2 linked regions of the Polyangium spumosum genome follow. Each later gene encodes a partner of the first gene's protein in a complex. Links are inferred from orthologs where the notes say so. Each region holds a gene or a part of one and is shown on either strand. Other genes may lie near its edges. The genes, in order: GF068_RS19590 and accD.

Region 1 (15,684 bases):
GCTCGGCGATCGTCGTGCCGCTCGTCGCGCCGAACAACTCGCAGGACGTGCTCGGCGTGCTCTGGCTCGACTCGGAGACGCTCGCGCAGTTCCAGCCGAAGGACCTCGAGCTCGTGGTGGCCGTGGCCCATCAGGCCTCGATGTTCATCGAGATCAACATCCTCGGGAAGAAGATCGAGAACGAGATCATCGCCCGGGAGCGCTTCTCGCGGCTGCTCTCGCCGAACATCGCCGAGCGCGTGATGAGCGGCCAGCTCGAGGTGCGCCTCGGCGGTCAGCGCGTCGAGGAGTGCACGGTCTTCAACAGCGACATCCGCGGCTTCACCGCGATGAGCGAGAACACCCCGCCCGAAGAGCTCGTCGACATGCTCAACGAGTACTTCGAGCTCATGGTGGACACGATCTTCAAGTACGAGGGCACGCTCGACAAGTTCATGGGCGACGGGATCATGGCCATCTGGGGCGCGCCCGTGATCCACCCCGACGACGCGATCCGCAGCGTGTTCTGCGCGCTGGAGATGGGGGAGGTCCTCGGCGATTTCAACCGGAGGCGCCTCGAGCGTGACCTCGCCCCGCTCGCCATCGGCATCGGCATCCACACGGGCCCGCTCGTCGCGGGGTACATCGGCAGCTCCAAGGCGCTCTCGTACACGGTCATCGGCGACACCGCGAACACCTCGGCCCGCCTCTGCTCGGTGGCGCTGGCCGGACAGATCGTGGTCAGCGAGATGACGCACGACCGGCTCGCGGGTCGGTTCGAGACGGAGGAGCTCCCGTCGGCGAAGGTGAAGGGCAAGGAGAAGCCGCTGCGCGTCTTCAACGTGATCCGTCCAGCCACGTCGGCGCAGGTCCCCGCGAACCTCATCGCCGAGCCGACGATCTCGGAGTAGACCCGAGCTCGTCATGTTCGTGCTGCCGTTCGAGAAGCCGATCGCCGATCTGGTCGAGAAGGTGCGGGCGCTGCGGGCGCTCGCTGCGTCGGATCGCAGGTTCGAACCTGAGCTCGCGCGCCTCGAAGAGAAGACGTCGCGGCTCGCGCGCGAGATCTTCGCGGACCTCACGCCGATCCAGAAGGTCCAGCTCTCGCGCCACGCGAACCGGCCCTACACGCTCGACTACGTCAAGCGCCTCTTCACCGGCTGGGTCGAGCTCAAAGGGGATCGTCGCTTCGCCGAGGATCCGTCGATCGTCGCGGGGCTCGCGTCGTTTCACGGCCGCAGCGTCGTCGTGGTCGGCCACCAGAAGGGGCGCGGCACCAAGGAGAACGTGAAGCGCAACTTCGGCATGCCCCACCCCGAGGGCTACCGGAAGGCGATCCGCATGTACGAGCTCGCCGACAAGTTTGGCCTGCCCGTGCTCACGTTCATCGACACGCCCGGCGCGTATCCCGGCATCGGCGCCGAGGAGCGCGGGCAGAGCGAGGCCATCGGCGCGGCGCTCGCGGCCATGGCGAGGGCGCGCGTGCCGATCGTCGCGACGATCATCGGCGAGGGTGGATCGGGCGGCGCGCTCGCGCTCGGCGTGGCCAACCGCGTGCTCGTGCTCGAGTTTGGTTGTTACTCGGTCATCTCGCCCGAGGGCTGCGCGGCGATCCTCTGGAACGACGGCGCGCGCGCGGACGAAGCGGCGGCGCAGCTCAAGATCACCGCGCCCGAGCTCCTGCAGCTCGGCGTGGTCGACGCCGTCGTGGAGGAGCCGACGGGCGGCGCGCATCAGGACCACGACGAGGCCGCGCGTATGCTCGACGTCGCGCTCTGGCAGACGCTCACCTCGCTCGACGGGCTCACGGGGGACGAGCTCGTCGACGATCGGTATCAGCGCTTCCGCGCGCTCGGGTCTTTCCTCGCCTGACCTTTCCCGCGCGGCGGGAGGGCGCTATACGCGGCGGATGCGTTTCGCTTGGGAGCGGCCGTGACCGTACCCGTCGCCCTCGTCGGCTGCGGCGCGTGGGGCGAAAACCTCCTGCGTGTCCTCTGCGAGAGCCCGCGGGCCGAGCTCGTCGCGGTCGCCGAGACGAGCCCCGCGCGGCGCGAGGTGGCGCGCGTGAAGGCGAAGACGGCTGCGATCGTCGAGAGCCTGGAGGAGGCCGCCGCGCTCGGCGCGCGCGCCGTGGTGATCGCCACGCCGCCGCGCTCGCATGCCTCGCTCGTGCTGGCGGCGCTCGACGCGGGGCTCGACGTCTTCGTCGAGAAGCCGCTCGCGCTCTCGGCGGCGGACGCGGAGGCTTGTGTGACGCGCGCGGCGGCGCTCGGGCGCGTCGTGATGGTGGGGCACCTCTTGCGGTATCACCCGGCGGTCGAGCGGCTCGTCGCGATGGTGCACGAGGGTGCGCTCGGCGTGATCCGGCACCTCGCCGCGTCGCGGCTCTCCATTCGTGGGGATCGATCGGTGCCGGCGCTCTGGTCGCTCGGCCCGCACGACCTCTCGATCGTGCATGCGATCGAGCCGCTCCGGGTCGAGTCGATCGAGGCGACGAGCGGGCCCGACGGCGATCCGGTCGTTCTCGGGCTGCGCACGTATTCGGGCCTCGCGGCGCGGATCGAGCTCTCGCGCGTGCATGCGACGAAGGAGCGAAGGATCGTGGTGGTGGGTTCGTCCGCGGTGGTGATGCTCGACGACGTGCGCGCGCCGGATCGGGTCTTCTTGTCGCGGCGCCCGGATGGTTCCTTCGAGGGCCCGACCGAGGAGATCCGCGTCCCCTGGCGTGAGCCGATGGCCGTCGAGATCGATCATTTCCTTCGTTGCGTGGAGGAGCGCCGCGTCCCGCGTACGCCGTTCGAGGAGGGCGCGGTCGTCGTGCGGGTGCTCGAGAAGGCCGAGCGGGTGCTCGTCGACGGCGGCGGGATCAGGCCGACTTCGCTCCGAGCCGAAGGATCGTGATCTCCGGCGCCGCGCCGAGCCGCACCGGCGGCCCCGTCGTGCCGAGCCCGGGGTTCACGTACAACCACGCGTCGCCCTCGCGGTAGAGGTCGGCGTGGTAGCGGTAGACGCGGGCCGAGAGGTTCCAGCGCGTCGAGAAAAACGGCACGGCGACCTGACCCCAGTGCGTGTGCCCCGAGAGCACGAGCGACGCGCCCCGCGCCGACAGATCCGGGAAGAGCTGCGGATCGTGGGCCAGGACGACGAGCGGCGCGCCGCTCTCGTGTCCGTCGACCGCGCGGCGCACGTCGGCGCGGCGCGACCACGTGTCGTCCACGCCCGCGATCACGAGCGCTGCGCCGCTGCGCTCGATCGACGTGCGCTCGTTGCGCAGGACCACGATGCCGGCCTCGCGCAGCTTCACCACGAGCGCCTCGCCGTCGCCGAAGTAGTCGTGGTTGCCCATCACGGCGATCACCCCGTCGCGGCTCGGCAGCGAGCTCGCGAGCGCGGCGACCTCGCCGTGGAACGCGTCGCCGCTCGTCACGTAATCGCCCGTCAGCGCCACGAGGTCGACGTCGAGCGCGCGGACGGTGTCGGCCCAGCGCTCTGCGTGCTCGCGCGGGCAGAGCGCGCCGATGTGCAGGTCCGACAGGTGGGCGATGCGGTAGCCCTCGAAGGCGGGCGGCAGGCCGCGGATGGGCACGTCGATCGTCCGCACGCGGACCCAGCGCCGCCGCACGAACACGCCCCAGCCGGCGAGCGCGAGCCCGAGCCCGTACGCCGCGATCGCGAGCGTGCCCGACGTGGGCACGAGCGCCGCGGGGACCACGAAGGCCGCGATCATCGACAGGGCGAGCCCTGCGACCCAGATCGGCAGCGCCGCGACGAGGGCGCACCAGTGCACGTAGTACGGCTCCTCGACGAGCAGGCGGCGCAGGCGGGGCACCGGGCGATCGGCCGAAGCGAGGAGCATCCGTCCGCGGAACGTGTAGGCGAGCAGCGCGGAGAGCACGAGCGCGAAGAGCCACGGCGACGGCGCGCCGGCCCGCGTGAGGAGCGCGTGTGCTGCGACGGCGAACGTCACGTGCAGCGCGGCGGTCACGGCAAACAGGACGGTCCAGAACCTTCGCATCACCCTCCGACATCGCAGCGAAAGTGGCTGCTTTACGCCGCCCGAAGCTTCATGCTAGCGCGCGAGTCCCCAGAGCACAGGAAGCGAGCACGATGAGCGATCCGAGGATCGAGCCCACGATGGTCAAGGCCCCGCACGGCGCGCGGACCATGGAGATCCAGTGGGCCGACGGGCACAAGAGCGTGCTTCCGCACGAGACCCTTCGCGGCTACTGCCCGTGCGCGGTCTGCCAGGGCCACGGCGGCACCATCCACTTCGTGCCGGGCGGCGACCTCTCCCTTCGCGACATCCAGCAGGTCGGCAACTACGCCCTGCAGTTCACCTGGGGCGACCAGCACGACACGGGGATCTACTCCTTCCGTTACCTCCGCTCGCTTTGCCAGTGCGACGCGTGCAAGCCGACGTTCAACCCGGGATCGACGCCGTGAACGACCAATCCAAGACGGCGAAGAAGAAAAAAAGCGCGGCGGCCCCGAAGCCCAAGGGCGCGCCCGCCGAGGCCAAGAAGAAGAAGTCGCTCGATCCCAGGCAGATCGTCCACGCGGACTTCCTCGCCGCGGCGGCGCCGGGCTCCTCGCTCCCTGCGCCGACCATGGCCGAGATCGCCTTCGCGGGTCGATCGAACGTGGGCAAGTCGAGCCTCATCAACACGCTCGTCGAGCGCAAGGGCCTCGTGCGCACGGGGGCCACGCCCGGCGTCACGCGCCAGATCAACCTCTTCGAGGCGCGCGCGCGGGACGGCGCGACCTTCCACCTCATCGACCTTCCCGGCTACGGCTACGCGAGGCGCTCGAAGGCCGAACGGACGGCGTGGGGCGACCTCATCGAGGGCTACCTGCGCAGCCGCGTCACCCTCGCGGCCCTCGTGATCCTGGTCGACGCGCGGCGTGGCCTCGAGGAGGACGACCTCGAGCTCATCCAGTTCGTGGAGGAGGCGCGCGACGTCCAGCGCAGGCCCGTGGAGGTCGTCATCGTCGCCACGAAGATCGACAAGATCGGGCGCTCGGCGAGCCGCAGCGCCACGGCGGCGATGGCCAAGCGCACGGGGCGCAAGGTGCTCGGCTTCTCGTCGGTCACGGCCGAGGGCCGCGCCGAGCTCTGGGCGCTGCTCCGCAAGGTCACGCTCGGCGCGCCCGAGGCCGCGCCCGAGGCCGCGCCCGAAGCCGCGCCCGAGGCGAAGGACGTCGAGCCCGAGCCTTCCTGACGGCGTGGGTGTGCGTGTTGATCTCCGCGTGTGGGGCGTGCCCGCGCTTGCGAAGCGTGCTCAGCCGCGGGGGAGCGTACGCCGATGCGCACCGTAAATCGGTTGACGTTCGGCCGGTGTACACCTTTCGTTAGGTGGCGATGACGGCGGGTGGGCGCCAGAGCCGGGCAGAGCGGGACGCGCTGGACGCGCGCGCCATGCGCCGCATCTGCGACGGCGACGACGACGCCATCGCGGAGATCTACGATCGTCACGCGAGCGTCGCGTACGGGCTCGCGCTCAAGATCGTGCGCGACGCGCTCGAGGCCGAGGACGTGGTGCACGACGCGTTCGTCGCCATCGTCGAGCGCGCCGATCAGTACCGCGCCGAGCGAGGCACGGTCGTCGCGTGGCTCGTCACGACGGTGCGCAACCTGGCCCTCGATCGGGCGCGGCGGCGCACCCGCAGGGCGCAGATCACGGAGGAGGAGCTCCGGCACGAGCCTGCCGAGCCCGTCGTGGATCCCGAGTCGACCTCGGTCCTCGACCTCGAGCGCCGCGCGGTTCGGGCGGCGCTCGTTGGTCTGCCTGCGGCGCAACGCGCGACGCTGGAGACGGCCTTCTTCGAGGGGCTCAGTTATCCGGAGATCGCCGAGCGCGACGGCGTGCCGCTCGGCACCGTGAAGTCCCGCGCGGCGCGCGCCCTCTCGGCCTTGCGCGTGGCCCTCGAAGGGCCGCTCGAGATGCGCGGGGTGGGCGGATCCGAGGACGAGTGAAAGGGCGGGTTTGGGTGGAAAATCGGGTCGAGCCCCCTTCGCTGTTCGCGTCGATGGTATAGAGCTTGCCGCCTTCGGGACATGTCCCCGGTCGTGCCCATGAGACTGCCTCTCGAGAGCTTCACGGTGGAGCGGTTCCGGGGGATCCGTGACCTGGAGTTGCGGGACCTCGGCCGGTTCAACCTGCTCGTCGGCCGGAACAACTCGGGGAAGACGAGTGTGCTGGAGGCGCTGTCCGTCTTCTGCGCGCCGCTGGATCCGCGGAAGTGGATTGCGATTGCGGCATGGCGGGATGTCTTTGCTGGTTTGCCGGCCGGCGAGCTGCTTCGCTGGCTGTTTCCCCATACCAGCGATGTCGTGTTCACGAAGCCCTACGAGGGCACTCTCCGCGTCGCTGGTGTGGGTCGCGCGCCCGTGCGTGAGGTCGTAGCGCAATACCAGGACGTTCGCGCGGCCGTTCCTGGACCTGCCGTCGAGCGCCGTGGTGCGCGCATCGATGTCGTCGCCAAGACCCGCCAGCTCGACCTGTTCTCCGCAGACGAGGCGCGAGGGTCGTTCACGTTCTGGGAAAGGGAGGCTTGGGAATTTTCACCGCAGCCGGTCGAGCCCCAGGTGCCGGTTCGCGCCATCAACGCTTCGATCCAGCCGAGCGGTGTCCGTGACATCTCGGAGGCGAAGCTCGGTGGACACTGGGATGCGACGATCGATCTGCTGCGGAAGATCGAGCCTGCGATTGTCGGCGCGGAGCTCCTCGTACCCCCGTGGGCGAGTGAACCCTATGCGATGGTTTACCTGCGCGACGAGCGCGCTGGCCTCTTGCCCCTCAGCTCCTACGGCGATGGCGTTCGTCGCGCTCTGCATTTCGCTCTGACGATACCGAGCATCGCGGGCGGCATCCTGCTCATCGACGAGCTCGAGACCGCCATCCACGTCTCCGTGCTCCAGCACGTCTTCCGCTGGCTCCTCGACGCCTGCGCCGAGCACGACGTGCAGGTCTTCGCCACGACCCACAGCCTCGAAGCGCTCGACGCGATCCTCGCGGTCGACCCGACGCCCGAAGAAGACATCGTCGCCTACCGATTGGAACGTGACGGCGATCAGACGACGGCCCGCCGTTACGGCGAGGACCTGCTCAAGCGCATCCGCTACGAGCGAGGGCTCGACGTGCGATGAGCGTCCGGTACGCGTACATCGTCGTCGAGGGCCCGCACGACGTCGAGCTCGTCGCGCGGCTCCTCAAGCCTCTCGGCCTGAAGCGCGTCCAGAAGCAACCGGAAGTTGATCCCTACTGGAGGCGGCTCATCCCCACGAGCTTCCCGCCGCCGCCCGATCTCGATCTGCTCCGGCGCGTTTCGGTTCCCTTCTTCTTCCAGAACACCGAGGTCTCGCTCGCCATCCACGCGGCCACCGGCGAGTCGCGTATCGCGCAGACCATCGAAGAGTCGCTCACCGAGCTGCGCCCATCTCCTGCGTCCATCGGTGTCGTCCTCGACGCCGACCAGAAGGCTACGCCCCGCGATCGCTTCGCGGAGCTGAAGGCGAAGCTCGCGGCCTCGAAGGATGCCCCCGTCGCGCTCCCCGACGAGCCCGGCGAGATCACGCCCGGCCCCCCACGAACCGGTGTGTTCGTGCTGCCTGACAACCATCAACCAGGCACCCTCGAGGACCTGCTCCTCGAGGGTGCGGCGACCAGCTACCCCTCGCTCCTCGTCGCAGCCCACGCTCTCGTGGCAGGCGTGAATCCGAAGGATGCAGCCTTCAACCGCGACGACATGGCAGACTTCACGAAGCCGGCCGGGCGCAACAAGGCGACCGTCGCGTGCATCGCAGGCGTCCTTCGTCCTGGCAAAGCCGTCCAGGTCTCCATCCAGGACAACCGCTGGCTCGAAGGCGCGTCGTGCGAGCTCCCGCGCATCAAGGCCGTGCGCGTGTTTCTCTACGAGCTCCTCGGCATCCCGGGGGCGTCGTCCCTCACCCTCGCCTCCGCGCCCCCAGCGCGAACCTGATCCCCTGCGCCAGCGTGCTCTGCGTGCGCACCCCGTTCACGTCGAGCTCCACCATCGTGCGGGCCACCTCGGGCCGCACCCCTGTCAGCAGCACCTCTGCGCCGAGCAGCCGCGCCCCGCGCGCCGCTTCGCAGAGCAGCTCCACCACTGCGTGGTCTGCGGCGCGCAGGCCTGTCAGGTCGATGATCGCGAACGTCGCGGCGCGCGCCGACACACCCGCGAGCAGCGCGTCCACGATGCGCCCGGCGCGCCGCTTGTCCACCGAGCCGATGAGCGGCATCACGAGCACGCCCTCCGCGACCGGCAACAGCGGCGACTCCAGCTCCGCGAGCATCCTCTCCTGCGCGTGGATGATCTCCTCCTGCATCCGCGCTCGCTCCGCCTCGGCTTGCTTTCGCTTCGTGATGTCTCGGTCCACCCCGCGGAACCCCGAGAACCTGCCCTCTTCGTCGAACAGGGGCACCCCGCTCGTCTCCAGCACCACCCGCCGACCGTCCTTGTGCACGTTCACGTTCTCGAGGTCCCTGAACGGCGCGCGTGCCTCCACGATCGGCACGAAGGCGGCCGCGACGCGCGTGGCTTCCTCCGGCGGCATGAAGTCGAAGGGCGTCTTTCCCAGCGCTTCTTCTGGCTCGTAGCCCAGGAAATCGCGGATGCGTGGGCTCACGAAGGTGTAGACCGCCTTCGCGTCGACCTCCCAGATCCAGTCGTTCGTCAGCTCCACCAGCATCGAGAGGCGACGCTCGGCCTCGCGCAGGCGCCGGTTCTCCTCGTGGAGCCTTTGCAGCTCGCCGGCCGTGTCCTCGACCAGAAGTGCGACGTCGGGCTTCCCAGGCATCTCCTAGCGTGACACGTCCGCTCGTTCGTCGCGGCGGGCGGCGGGCTCAGAAAATTCGCCCAGATCCTGTGGCTTCCTCGCTTGATCGAGTGGAGCGACGAACGGGGCTGGCGCCCGCCGACGCCCGCGACATCCTCCCCGAAAGCCATGCCCGCGTATGCTGGTCCGCTCGCGCCCGTCGAGGCGCCCCTCGTGCCGCTTGGCCTCGTGCCGCTCGTGCCTCTGCTCGTCGCGATCGTCGTCGCTCTCTTTGGCGTGCGGATCGGGCGACGTCGCGTGACGCACCTCGGCCTCGGCGCGACCTTGCTCTCGCTCGCCGTCGTGCTCGCGGGTGCGGCGCGCCTCGCCTCGCTCGAGCCTGCGCGCCGCGCCCTCTTCGACGTGGCCTTCCGCCTCTTGCGGATCGGCACTCTCGACGCGAGCGCCTCCTTCGTCCTCGATCCGCTCGCGACGGCCTTCCTCCTCGCTGCGTTGCTCGCCGTCCTCGGCGTGCACCTCCTCGCGCCGAGGTTCGTCGAGGACGACCGCGCGTCGATTCGTTTCACCGCGTGTGCTTCTCTCCTCGCGTCTGGCGTCTCGCTCGTCGTGCTCGCGGCCGATGCGATCGGTTGGCTCTTTGGCTGGGGCGCCGTCGTGCTCGCGACGGGCCTCTTCCTCGTGCAGGGCAAGAGCACGCAGGCGGCTGCTTCGGCGGGCGTGCGCGCGGGCGTGGTCGCGAGTTTTGGCGGCGTCGCCTTCGCGGGGGGCTTCGTGCTCCTCTTCTGGGGCCTCGGCGGCGCTTGGCTCGACGAGGGCCAGTTCCTCTCCGACTACCGCGCGCGGTTCGTCCCCGTCCATGCCGAGGGCCGCATCCCTCACGAAGAGACCGTCGCCGAGGACGTCGACCGCCCGCGTGGCGAGCGTGACGCCAAGATCATCGCCGAGCGCGCCGAGCAGCGTGGCTTCCTCACCTTCACGAGCCACGCGGGCGCGCGGGTCTACCTCGGCGTCTCCGATCGCGCCCAGCTCGCGCAGAACCCTGCGCCCTTCGCGATCGCGCCCTTCGTGCGCCGCCCGATCCCTGCGGGCTCGCATGCGGTCGTCGTCGCGCCGGGCGGCGGCGCCATGGTCACGGGGGATGGCCTCGAGGTCACCTGGATCGAGCGCCTCGTCGTCCTCGAAGGTGAGGAGGTGCGAATCGCGCCCGTCGGCTCCACGGTCGCGTTTCGGGAGATCCACGACCAGCTCGTGATGCGTGACGAGACGGGCCGGCACCTCCTCGCCCATTCGCTCCTCCGCAAGCACGGCGCTGGCTCGATCGGCCTCGTCACGCTCGCCTGCCTCCTCCTCTTCGTCGGCGCTCTCGCCACGAGCGCGACCTTCCCCTTCTCTGGCTGGCTCCCTCGCGCCGCCTCGCTCCTCTCGCGGCCTGCGCTCGCGCTCGTGCTTGGCCTCTCCCTCGCGCCGGGCCCTCTCCTCCTCGTTCGTTTCTCCGACCTCCTCTCGTTCAGCTCCACGGCCTCCACGATCGTCACCACCCTCGGCGTGCTCGCGGCCCTCCTCGCGGGCCTCCGTGTGCTGATCGAGCGCCGACGCCTCCACCGCCTCGTCTTCCTCGCGCTCACCTCCGTGGGCCTCTCGTTTGTGTCCGTTGGCCTCGAAGCGCCGACCTTCGCCGTCGTCCTCCTCTCCTTGCAGGCGCTCCTTCTCCCGCTCGTTTGCCTTCGAACGACCTCCGAGCGCCCCGACGAGCGCCCTCGTGAGGCGCGCACCTTCCCTGGCGCGCGTCTGCTCGAAGGCCTCGGACCTCGGCTTGGCGAGGCCACCCTCGAAGGGGCCACCACGATCGCGCGATTCGCCTCGAAGCTCGTCTCTGCGATCGACGACCTCGTCCTTGGCCTCCCGGCGCGCCTCCTTTCGCGCCTCTTCTCCCTCTTCGTCGCCCTCGTGCTCCTCGGCTTTGCCTCGCCGGCCTTTGCGGACGACGCGCCTTCGGGCCGCGCCGTCCTTCGCCCCGAATTCGGCGGCGACCACGTCGAGCTCACCCTCTCTCCAGACGGCGAGCAGATGACCGGCGCGTTTCTCCTTCGGAACGAGGGCCCTGGCCTGCTCGAGGTCTCGCGCGTCGAGTTACGCACCTCGCCGGCCGATCCTCGCCTCCCGCCTGGCCTCACCGTCACCGTCGAAGGCGCGCGCGTGCCCCTCGTCACGCGTATCCCTGCGGGCCAGGAGCGCCGCGTGGTCGTCAAATGGCGCTACGAGGCTGCCCGCGCCCGCGAGCTCTACGGCCAGGTCCTCGTCGAATCGAGCACCCGCGCCGGTGACGAACCCGCGCGCCCCCTCGTGATGCCCCTTCGCGCCGAGCGCCCGCTTGGCCTTGGCCTCCTCGGCCGTGGCCTCCTCGGCCGCGCCCCGCTCTTCGTCGTCGTCTTTTTCCCTCTGCTCGGCACCCTTCTCGCGCTCCTCCTCCGCCTCGCGCGCCGCGACCATTCGCGTACCCTCGCCGCCACGAGCGCCGCCGTCCACGGCGCGCTCCTCCTCTTCGTCGGCTGGCTCTGTTATCGATTCGACCGCCTCTTCACCCGCGCCGACGGCAATGACGGCTTCCAACTCATCGAGCGGAGCCGCCTCTTCCCCTCCCTCGGCGTCGAATGGTCCATCGGCGTCGACGGCGTATCCCTCGTCCTCGTCGCCTCTGCTGTCCTCGTCGCTTTCGTCGCCTCGATAACGAGCGCGACCTTGCGCGAGCGCGCTTCGACCTACCACGCCCTCGCCGGCCTCTTCCTCACGGCCTCCCTGGGTGTCCTCGTCTCGCTCGACCTCTTCCTCTTTTGCGCCTTCTGGCTGCTCGGCCTCCTTCCGGCCTGTTTTCTCGTCGCGCGCCGCGGCGGCCCTGGCCCTCGCCGCGCGGCGGCTCGTGTGCTCGTCTCCTCCCTGATCGGCGCCGCGCTCCTCTGCGCGGCCTCCTATTGGCTCTGGCAAAATGGTGACCCCACCTATCTCTCGACGGGCGAGGCTGTCCGCCGCTCGGCGGCCATTCCCGAGCTCGCGCGTGTGGCCTGGGTCGACAAGGGCCTCCTCCTCTTTGGCCATTCCGCCGTGAAGGTCGTCTGGACCGCCCTCTTCCTCGCCTTCGCCCTCCGCCTGTCCGCCTTCCCGCTCCCGGGATACCTCGCGGACCTGCACTCCGAATCGGACACCCCGACGAGCGTCTTGCTCTCGGGCGCGCTCTTCGTGACGGGCGTTTATGGCCTCTTGCGGCTCGGCGTCGGCGTCTTGCCGGACGGCATGCGCTGGGCGGCGATGACGGTCTCGATCCTCGGCGTGGTCGCCATCTTCGTCTCCGCGTTCGCGGCGATGGCCGAGAGTGACCTCAAGCGATTCCTCGCCCGTATCGCGGGGGCCCACGTGGGCTTTGTTTTCCTGGGAATGGGCTCGCTCACCCCGCAAGGATTCGAGGCGAGCGTGGCCGTGGCGGCGCTACACGGCGTGATCGTGGGCCTCTTGTTCGTGCTCGTGTCGGCGCTCGAATCACGCGTGTCCTCGCGTGACCTCGGCCGGTTCGGCGGCCTCTCGCGCGAAATGCCGCTCTTCGCGTTGCTCTTTGGCCTGGCTATGCTCGCCTCGCTCGGAATGCCGCTTCTCGCGGGTTTCTGGGGTCCCTTGCTCGCGCTCTGGGGCGCGTTCGCGCGCGAGCGGTGGATCGGCGTCCTCGGCGCGGCGGGGTTCGTGGTGCTCGCGGGCGTGCACCTCTTCGCGATGGCGCATCTCCTGTTTGGCGAGGCGCGCGAGGAGTGGCGGACGAGCAAATACCTCGAGCCGTTCGGGGGCAAGTTCCCCGCGATGCACGGTCGGGAGATTGCGGCGGCCTTGCCGCTCGTGATTGTCGTGGTGGTGCTCGGGATCTGGCCGAGGCCGCTGCTCGGGATGGTGGATACGGCAAGCCGCGAGATGCACAGGTTGGTGGATCGACCGGGGCCGTTGCAGATTGCGGCGATCCCGGTGCACGCTCCCGAGGACCGGACGAGCACCTGAAATGCCGCGCCTCCACCCCCTCGCCCTCCTCCCCCTCGCCCTCCTCGCCTGCAGCCCTGCCATCACCCCTCGCACCGGCGACACCACACCGGCCGGCAAATTCGGCTGGAGCGTGCACGCGGTCGCCTGGAACTTCGGCTGGGGCCATTTCGAGCGCCCCTCCGGCGCAGAGACCCCCGTGACCACGGGTGGCGCGGACATCTACCCCGAGGACTCGACCTTCCCGTGGTTCTTGAGCAGCGGCCTCGGCGCCTACGAGGTCGGTTTTCGGTATGGCCTGAAGCGCTGGCTCGAAATCGGGGCCTCCCTCGGCTTCCAGCGTTTTGGCGGCGAGGCGCGGTTCGCTGTGCTCGACGAGGACAATGGCGACCCTGTCTCGCTCGTGCTGGGGGCGGGCGGGTATTACACGGGCGTCGGCCACGGCCCCTGGGGTCGCGCGGGCCTCGACCTCAGCAAGCGCCTGGGCCGCGTGGCGCCGCTCTTCAACCTCTACGTGAGCCATGGCGCGGCGTACCACACGGCGTACCTCGATTTGCCCGGCGACGACGATTGCCCGCTGGAGGGCCCGCTGCCGCAATGTGGCCTCTTGCTCGGCGCATTCTCGAACGAGACGCGGCTCTCGGCGGCCCTCGGCGTGGCGATCGGGGCGGGCACGGAGAAGATCGGGGCGGTCACGATTGGCGTCGTGCCGCATGTCGTGCTGGGGGCCTCGTCACAGGTGCGGGCGCTCCACCTGGACAGGGCCGAGGTGCCGCACCATGACGCGGGGTTGCATATCGTGGTTGGAGGGCAGGGGCCGGGGTGGTGAGGGGGCGAGACCGCTTCAGCTCGTCTCCTCGTCCTGCCCCCCGCCCCGCCCGCTCGGCACGTACGCGACTGCGCCTCGTTTCTTTGCCTCGATCACGCGCGCTTCGAGGTCTCGCAGCGCTCCGACGCGGAAGCGCGAGAGGGGCCCTCGCGGGTCCAGGCCCACGACGTCTCGATAGAATGCGTCCAGGTCCGCGGGGATCGGATATCCCTTGCGTTGCATGTACCGGAGCAGCGCGAGATCACGCGTGATGAAGCTGCGCGGCGTGATCTCGACGATACCGTCCTCCGTCTCGTCCCAGGTCACGCCCCGCTCGTCGTCGGAACCGCGGGACGCCTCCTTCCCCTCCGTGACGAAGCCATCGCCGGGCAGCGGCGGCTGGTCTCGATCGAGCAAGGGGAACGTCGTCAGCACGTACGCGTATTCAGGGACGGAAAGGCCGTACAGGTCCGCGACGATGGCGTCGATCTCCGCGCGCAGCTCGGCGCGCTTCCAGGGGTCACGTTCTGCTGAATCGTAGGACCAAGGCTCGTCCGGGAAGACGTGCGTCCAGACGTCGGCCATCTCGGGCGTCGTGCAGGAGAGGCGGGCGACGAGGACTCGCAGGCGTTCGAGCGATGTACTGTCGATCTCTTCCCGACGCGGTACGATGAGTCGTGCCACGTAAATCCAGTTGAGCGTCGCGCCGACGCGTAAGCGGATGATGAAATCGGCCGTCAGCGAGCCGAGGATCCCGGGCAGTACATTGACGACGTCATCGTGGGTCGAGCGCAGCACGGGGACCTTGTTCCCGCAGGTTACGTCGCCCGGTACGATCGCGGCGATCATCGTACGCTCATCAGTTCCGCGAGCGATATCGCGAAACCCACATCGTGCCTGTAACGGCGCTGCCGATTCCACCCGGCATGTGAATACCCTTGGCTCGTACTTCTTCACGCCCAGATCCAGGCGTGCCCAGATCTGTTTGGGGCCCTCGCCCGATACGTATCGTTGATAGCAGTGATCGAATGAGTGAATGAGTCGACCGTCGTAAAGCGCCGTGTACCGTTCCCCCGCGAAGATACGCGACTTGTCCTCGTCCTTTCCCACGTCACTCGGGTGGATGAACCACGCCACCGTTTGGCCGTTCATCTCGCCGCTCCGCTCGGCATACCCTCGATTTCGATAATATCGCTCGCTCGCCGCGACCCAGTACTCGCCGCCTGCCGGAAGTGCCTCGGGCAGCTCGGCCACCTCACCCGGTCCCTCGAAGCGCTGCGTCCATTGACCTTGCGTGTCACGGACCGGCATCACCTGCGTGAATCCCCGCGCCTTCATCCACGCGCGGTTGCGGAACATCCACGCGTCGTTCGTCATGTGCAGTTCATTGCGGTACTTCACGCCCCACCCGCTCTTCTCGCTCCCGAGCGCCGGGTGCTCCTCGTGAAGCCGCTCGATGAGCTTGGCCTCGAGCTCATTCTTGACGTCCAGCAGCGCCAGCGTCCCCGGGCTGACCGCGTCCACGAACGCACGCGACATCTCGACCACCCGCTCTTGCAAGCCCCCCTCGAGCACGCGGGCGTCGCGTAGCATGAACGCCGCCGGGAACTTGTGCCCCTCGGATGCAGGGCGACGCGCCACGACGAAAGTCGAGAACTTGAACTGCGAGTGAATGGAAAACGCCCATCGCCTCGCGTTCTCGAAGCCGTACAGGCATCCCATGGTGCACGTCTCCAGCAAGAGCCGCCGCAGCCCCGTGCACCCCTCCGCCTGCCACAACGTCGACGGCACCACCTGCCCGATACGACCGTCGACGCGCGCGAGCTGGTGCGCCCGCTCGATGAAATACCGGAACAGATCCGGATCACCCCCGGTCTTCTTCCCGTTCACCTCGACCGACTGATGTTCGTAGTCCCCGCCCTCCGCGAGGTACTCGACGAGCGTCTCGATTCGATTCGTATACGTGTCCCACCCCGACGCGAGCTCCGGCCGCTCCCCCTGCAACCGGTCGATCAGCCGATCGAGCGACGGCCCTTGCGTGTTCGCCACCTCGTCCGAGAAGGGGCCGTAGAAGTCGCGCTTCGCC
Region 2 (2,924 bases), on another replicon or contig:
CGATCCTTCAATGGTCGGGATTACGTGCTCGAGCCCGCGATCCAGGGCGACTTCGCCATCGTGAAGGCCTGGAAGGGGGATCGGTACGGCAACCTCGTCTACCGAAAGACGGCGATGAACTTCAACCCGATGATGGCCACGGCCGCGAAGGTGACGATCGCCGAGGTCGAGGAGCTCGTGGAGGTCGGCTCGCTCGATCCGGACACGATCCACACGCCGGGCCTCTACGTGCACCGCGTGGTCCAGGGCGCGAAGTACGAAAAGCGCATCGAGCGCAGGACCGTCCAGAAGCCCGCAGCGGGAGCGAAGGAGTAACCGATGAGCCTCTCGCGAGAGCAGATCGCACGCCGCGCGGCCCAGGAGCTGCGTGACGGCTTCTACGTGAACCTCGGCATCGGCATGCCGACCCTGGTCGCGAACTTCATCCCCAGCGGGATGGACGTCGTGCTCCAGAGCGAAAATGGCCTGCTCGGCATCGGCCCCTACCCGGAGTCGGGCAAGGAGGACGCGGACCTCATCAACGCTGGCAAAGAGACCGTGACGATGATGCCCGGCTCGGCCACGTTCTCGAGCGCGGAGAGCTTCGCGATGATCCGCGGCGGCCACATCGACCTCGCGATCCTCGGCGCGATGGAGGTCTCCGAGAAGGGCGACCTCGCGAACTGGATGATCCCGGGCAAGATGGTCAAGGGCATGGGCGGCGCGATGGACCTCGTCGTCTCGGCCAAGCGCGTCGTCGTGATCATGGACCACGCCGCGAAGAACGGCTCGCCCAAGATCCTGCGCGAGTGCGCCCTGCCGCTCACGGGCCGGGGCGTCGTGCACCGGATCATCACGGACCTCTCGGTCATCGACGTCACGCCCGAGGGCCTCGTCCTGCGCGAGCTCGCGCCGGGGGTCTCCGCGCGCGAGGTGCAGGCGAAGACCGAGCCGGCGCTCAAGGTGCCGCACGACGTGAAGGAGATCGACCTCGGCGGCGCCCAAGCCTCGTCCACATGAGCTGGCCCGACAAAAACCCGCCCAGCGCCGGGGAAAAGCGCTCGATCGGCGCGGGCGTCTTCCGGCGCTGCGAGGGCTGCGGCGAGACCATCACGGCCGACGTCCTCGCCGCGAGCTTCGAGGTTTGTCCGCGCTGCGACCACCACCACAAGCTCTCCGCGAAGGGCTGGCGGGCGCTGCTCTGCGACGACGGCGCGCTCGAAGCCTGGGACGAGCACCTCGCGCCCGACGACCCGCTGCGCTTCAGCGACGGCCGGAGCTACAGGGACCGGATCAGCGCCGCGCAGAAGAAGACCGGCGCGCGTGAGGGCATCGAGATCGGCAAGGCGAGCCTCGGCGGCCGGCCGATCGGCTACGGCGCGTTCGTCTTTGCCTTCATGGGCGGGAGCATGGGCTCGGTCGTCGGCGAGAAGATCACGCGCCTCTTCGAGCGCGCCGCCGAGGAGGAGCTGCCGGTCGTCTTGCTCTCGGCCTCGGGCGGCGCGCGTATGCAGGAGGGCATCCTCTCGCTCATGCAGATGGCGAAGAGCGTGTCGGCGCTCGAGCGCTTCCGGCAGCGGCGCCTGCCCTTCCTCTCGGTCCTCTTGCACCCGACGACCGGCGGCGTGGCCGCGAGCTTCGCGTTCCTCGGCGACGTCAACATCGCCGAGCCGAAGGCCCTCATCGGCTTCGCGGGGCCGCGGGTCATCGAGACGACGATCCGGCAGACCTTGCCGCCGGGCTTCCAGCGCGCAGAGTTCTTGCTGGAGCACGGCATGATCGACGCGATCGTCCCTCGGCTCATGATGAAGCAGACGATCGGGCTCTTGCTCGATCACCTGCAGGACGGGCGCGCCGCTCGGATGCCGCGCTGATCGGATGACCTCTTCACGCCTGATCCCCCTCGTCGACGACCTCATGCGTCGCGCGGGCCGGGGCATGTCGCTCGGCCTCGATCGCATGCACGCCGCGCTCGCGGCGCTGGGCAACCCCGAGGCGAAGCGGCGGTTCGTCCATGTCACGGGGACGAACGGCAAGGGCTCGACGAGCGCGATGGTCGAGGCGATCACGCGGGAGGCGGGCCTCCGGACCGGGCTTTACACGTCGCCGCACCTCTGCCGCTTCGCCGAGCGTATCCGCGTGGACGGCGAGCCCATTGCGGAGCTCGCGCTCGCGGACGCGCTCGAGCGGGTGCTCGTGGTCGCGCCGGAGGGGCTCACGTTTTTCGAGGCGATGACGCTCGCGGCGTTCGTCGCGTTCGACGCGGCGGACGTCGAGGTGGGCGTGATCGAGGTCGGGATCGGGGGGCGGCTCGACGCGACGAACGTGCTCGAACGGCCGCTCGGGACGGCGATCACGTCGGTCGCGCTCGACCACACCGCGCTGCTCGGCGAGACGCGCGGGGCCATCACGCGGGACAAGGCGGGCATCTTCCGGCGCGACGTGCCCGTCGTGCTGGGTCCGCTCGACGACGAGGCGCTCGCGGCGGCGCTCGAGGTGGCGAGGGACGTGGGCGCGGGGCCGGTGCTGCGCGTGGCGCGGCCGAGCGAGCGGGCCACGAATGCGGACGGGGTCTGCGTGTTCGAGGCGCGGGCGCTCCCGGACGGGCGTGCGCGGATCGAGGGGCTCTTGCCGGAGGTCGTCGAGGCCGAGCTCGGGCTCGCCGGCGCGCATCAAATCGGCAATGCGGCGGTGGCAACGGCGCTCGTGGTGTCGTCGATGCCCGCGTTGAAAGCGCGGCCGGAGCTCATCACGCGGGGCCTCGCGGCGGCGCGCTGGCCGGGGCGGCTCGAGCGCATCGAGAGGGCAGGAAAAACCGTCCTCCTCGATTGCGCGCACAATCCCCACGGCGCCGCTGCGCTGGCCGAGCACGTGTGTTCCCTCGGGCTATCGCCCGATCGGGTGGTGCTCGTCTTCGGGGCGCTCGCGGACAAGGCGTGGGTGGG

The links.
Region 2: the proteins of GF068_RS19590 (region 1) and accD are in contact, whole or in part, in a solved structure (PDB 8UXZ), measured with the Escherichia coli proteins. The link is inferred for Polyangium spumosum from one-to-one orthologs.

What each region holds. Positions count from the first base shown.
Region 1 is NZ_WJIE01000005.1:527,917-543,600, reverse strand. What follows is about bases 1-2,877. They hold GF068_RS19590 (acetyl-CoA carboxylase carboxyltransferase subunit alpha), read left to right. Parts: upstream 1-903; coding sequence 904-1,851; downstream 1,852-2,877. Other genes in these bases: GF068_RS19580 (metallophosphoesterase), read right to left, coding at 2,846-2,877; GF068_RS19585 (Gfo/Idh/MocA family protein), read left to right, coding at 1,912-2,877; GF068_RS19595 (adenylate/guanylate cyclase domain-containing protein), read left to right, coding at 1-890. In the rest of the region: more of GF068_RS19585, read left to right, coding at 2,878-2,880; more of GF068_RS19580, read right to left, coding at 2,878-3,994; GF068_RS45195 (gamma-butyrobetaine hydroxylase family protein), read left to right, coding at 4,087-4,422; yihA (ribosome biogenesis GTP-binding protein YihA/YsxC), read left to right, coding at 4,419-5,198; GF068_RS19570 (RNA polymerase sigma factor), read left to right, coding at 5,396-5,953; GF068_RS19565 (AAA family ATPase), read left to right, coding at 6,053-7,126; GF068_RS19560 (DUF3226 domain-containing protein), read left to right, coding at 7,123-7,959; GF068_RS19555 (PAS domain S-box protein), read right to left, coding at 7,925-8,797; GF068_RS19550 (NADH-quinone oxidoreductase subunit M), read left to right, coding at 8,945-12,811; GF068_RS19545 (hypothetical protein), read left to right, coding at 12,813-13,619; GF068_RS19540 (N-6 DNA methylase), read right to left, coding at 13,635-15,684. UniProt on the Escherichia coli protein: Component of the acetyl coenzyme A carboxylase (ACC) complex. First, biotin carboxylase catalyzes the carboxylation of biotin on its carrier protein (BCCP) and then the CO(2) group is transferred by the carboxyltransferase to acetyl-CoA to form malonyl-CoA.
Region 2 is NZ_WJIE01000003.1:179,504-182,427, reverse strand. It holds accD (acetyl-CoA carboxylase, carboxyltransferase subunit beta), read left to right. Parts: upstream 1-995; coding sequence 996-1,853; downstream 1,854-2,924. Other genes in the region: GF068_RS10735 (bifunctional folylpolyglutamate synthase/dihydrofolate synthase), read left to right, coding at 1,858-2,924; GF068_RS10745 (CoA transferase subunit B), read left to right, coding at 319-999; GF068_RS10750 (CoA transferase subunit A), read left to right, coding at 1-315.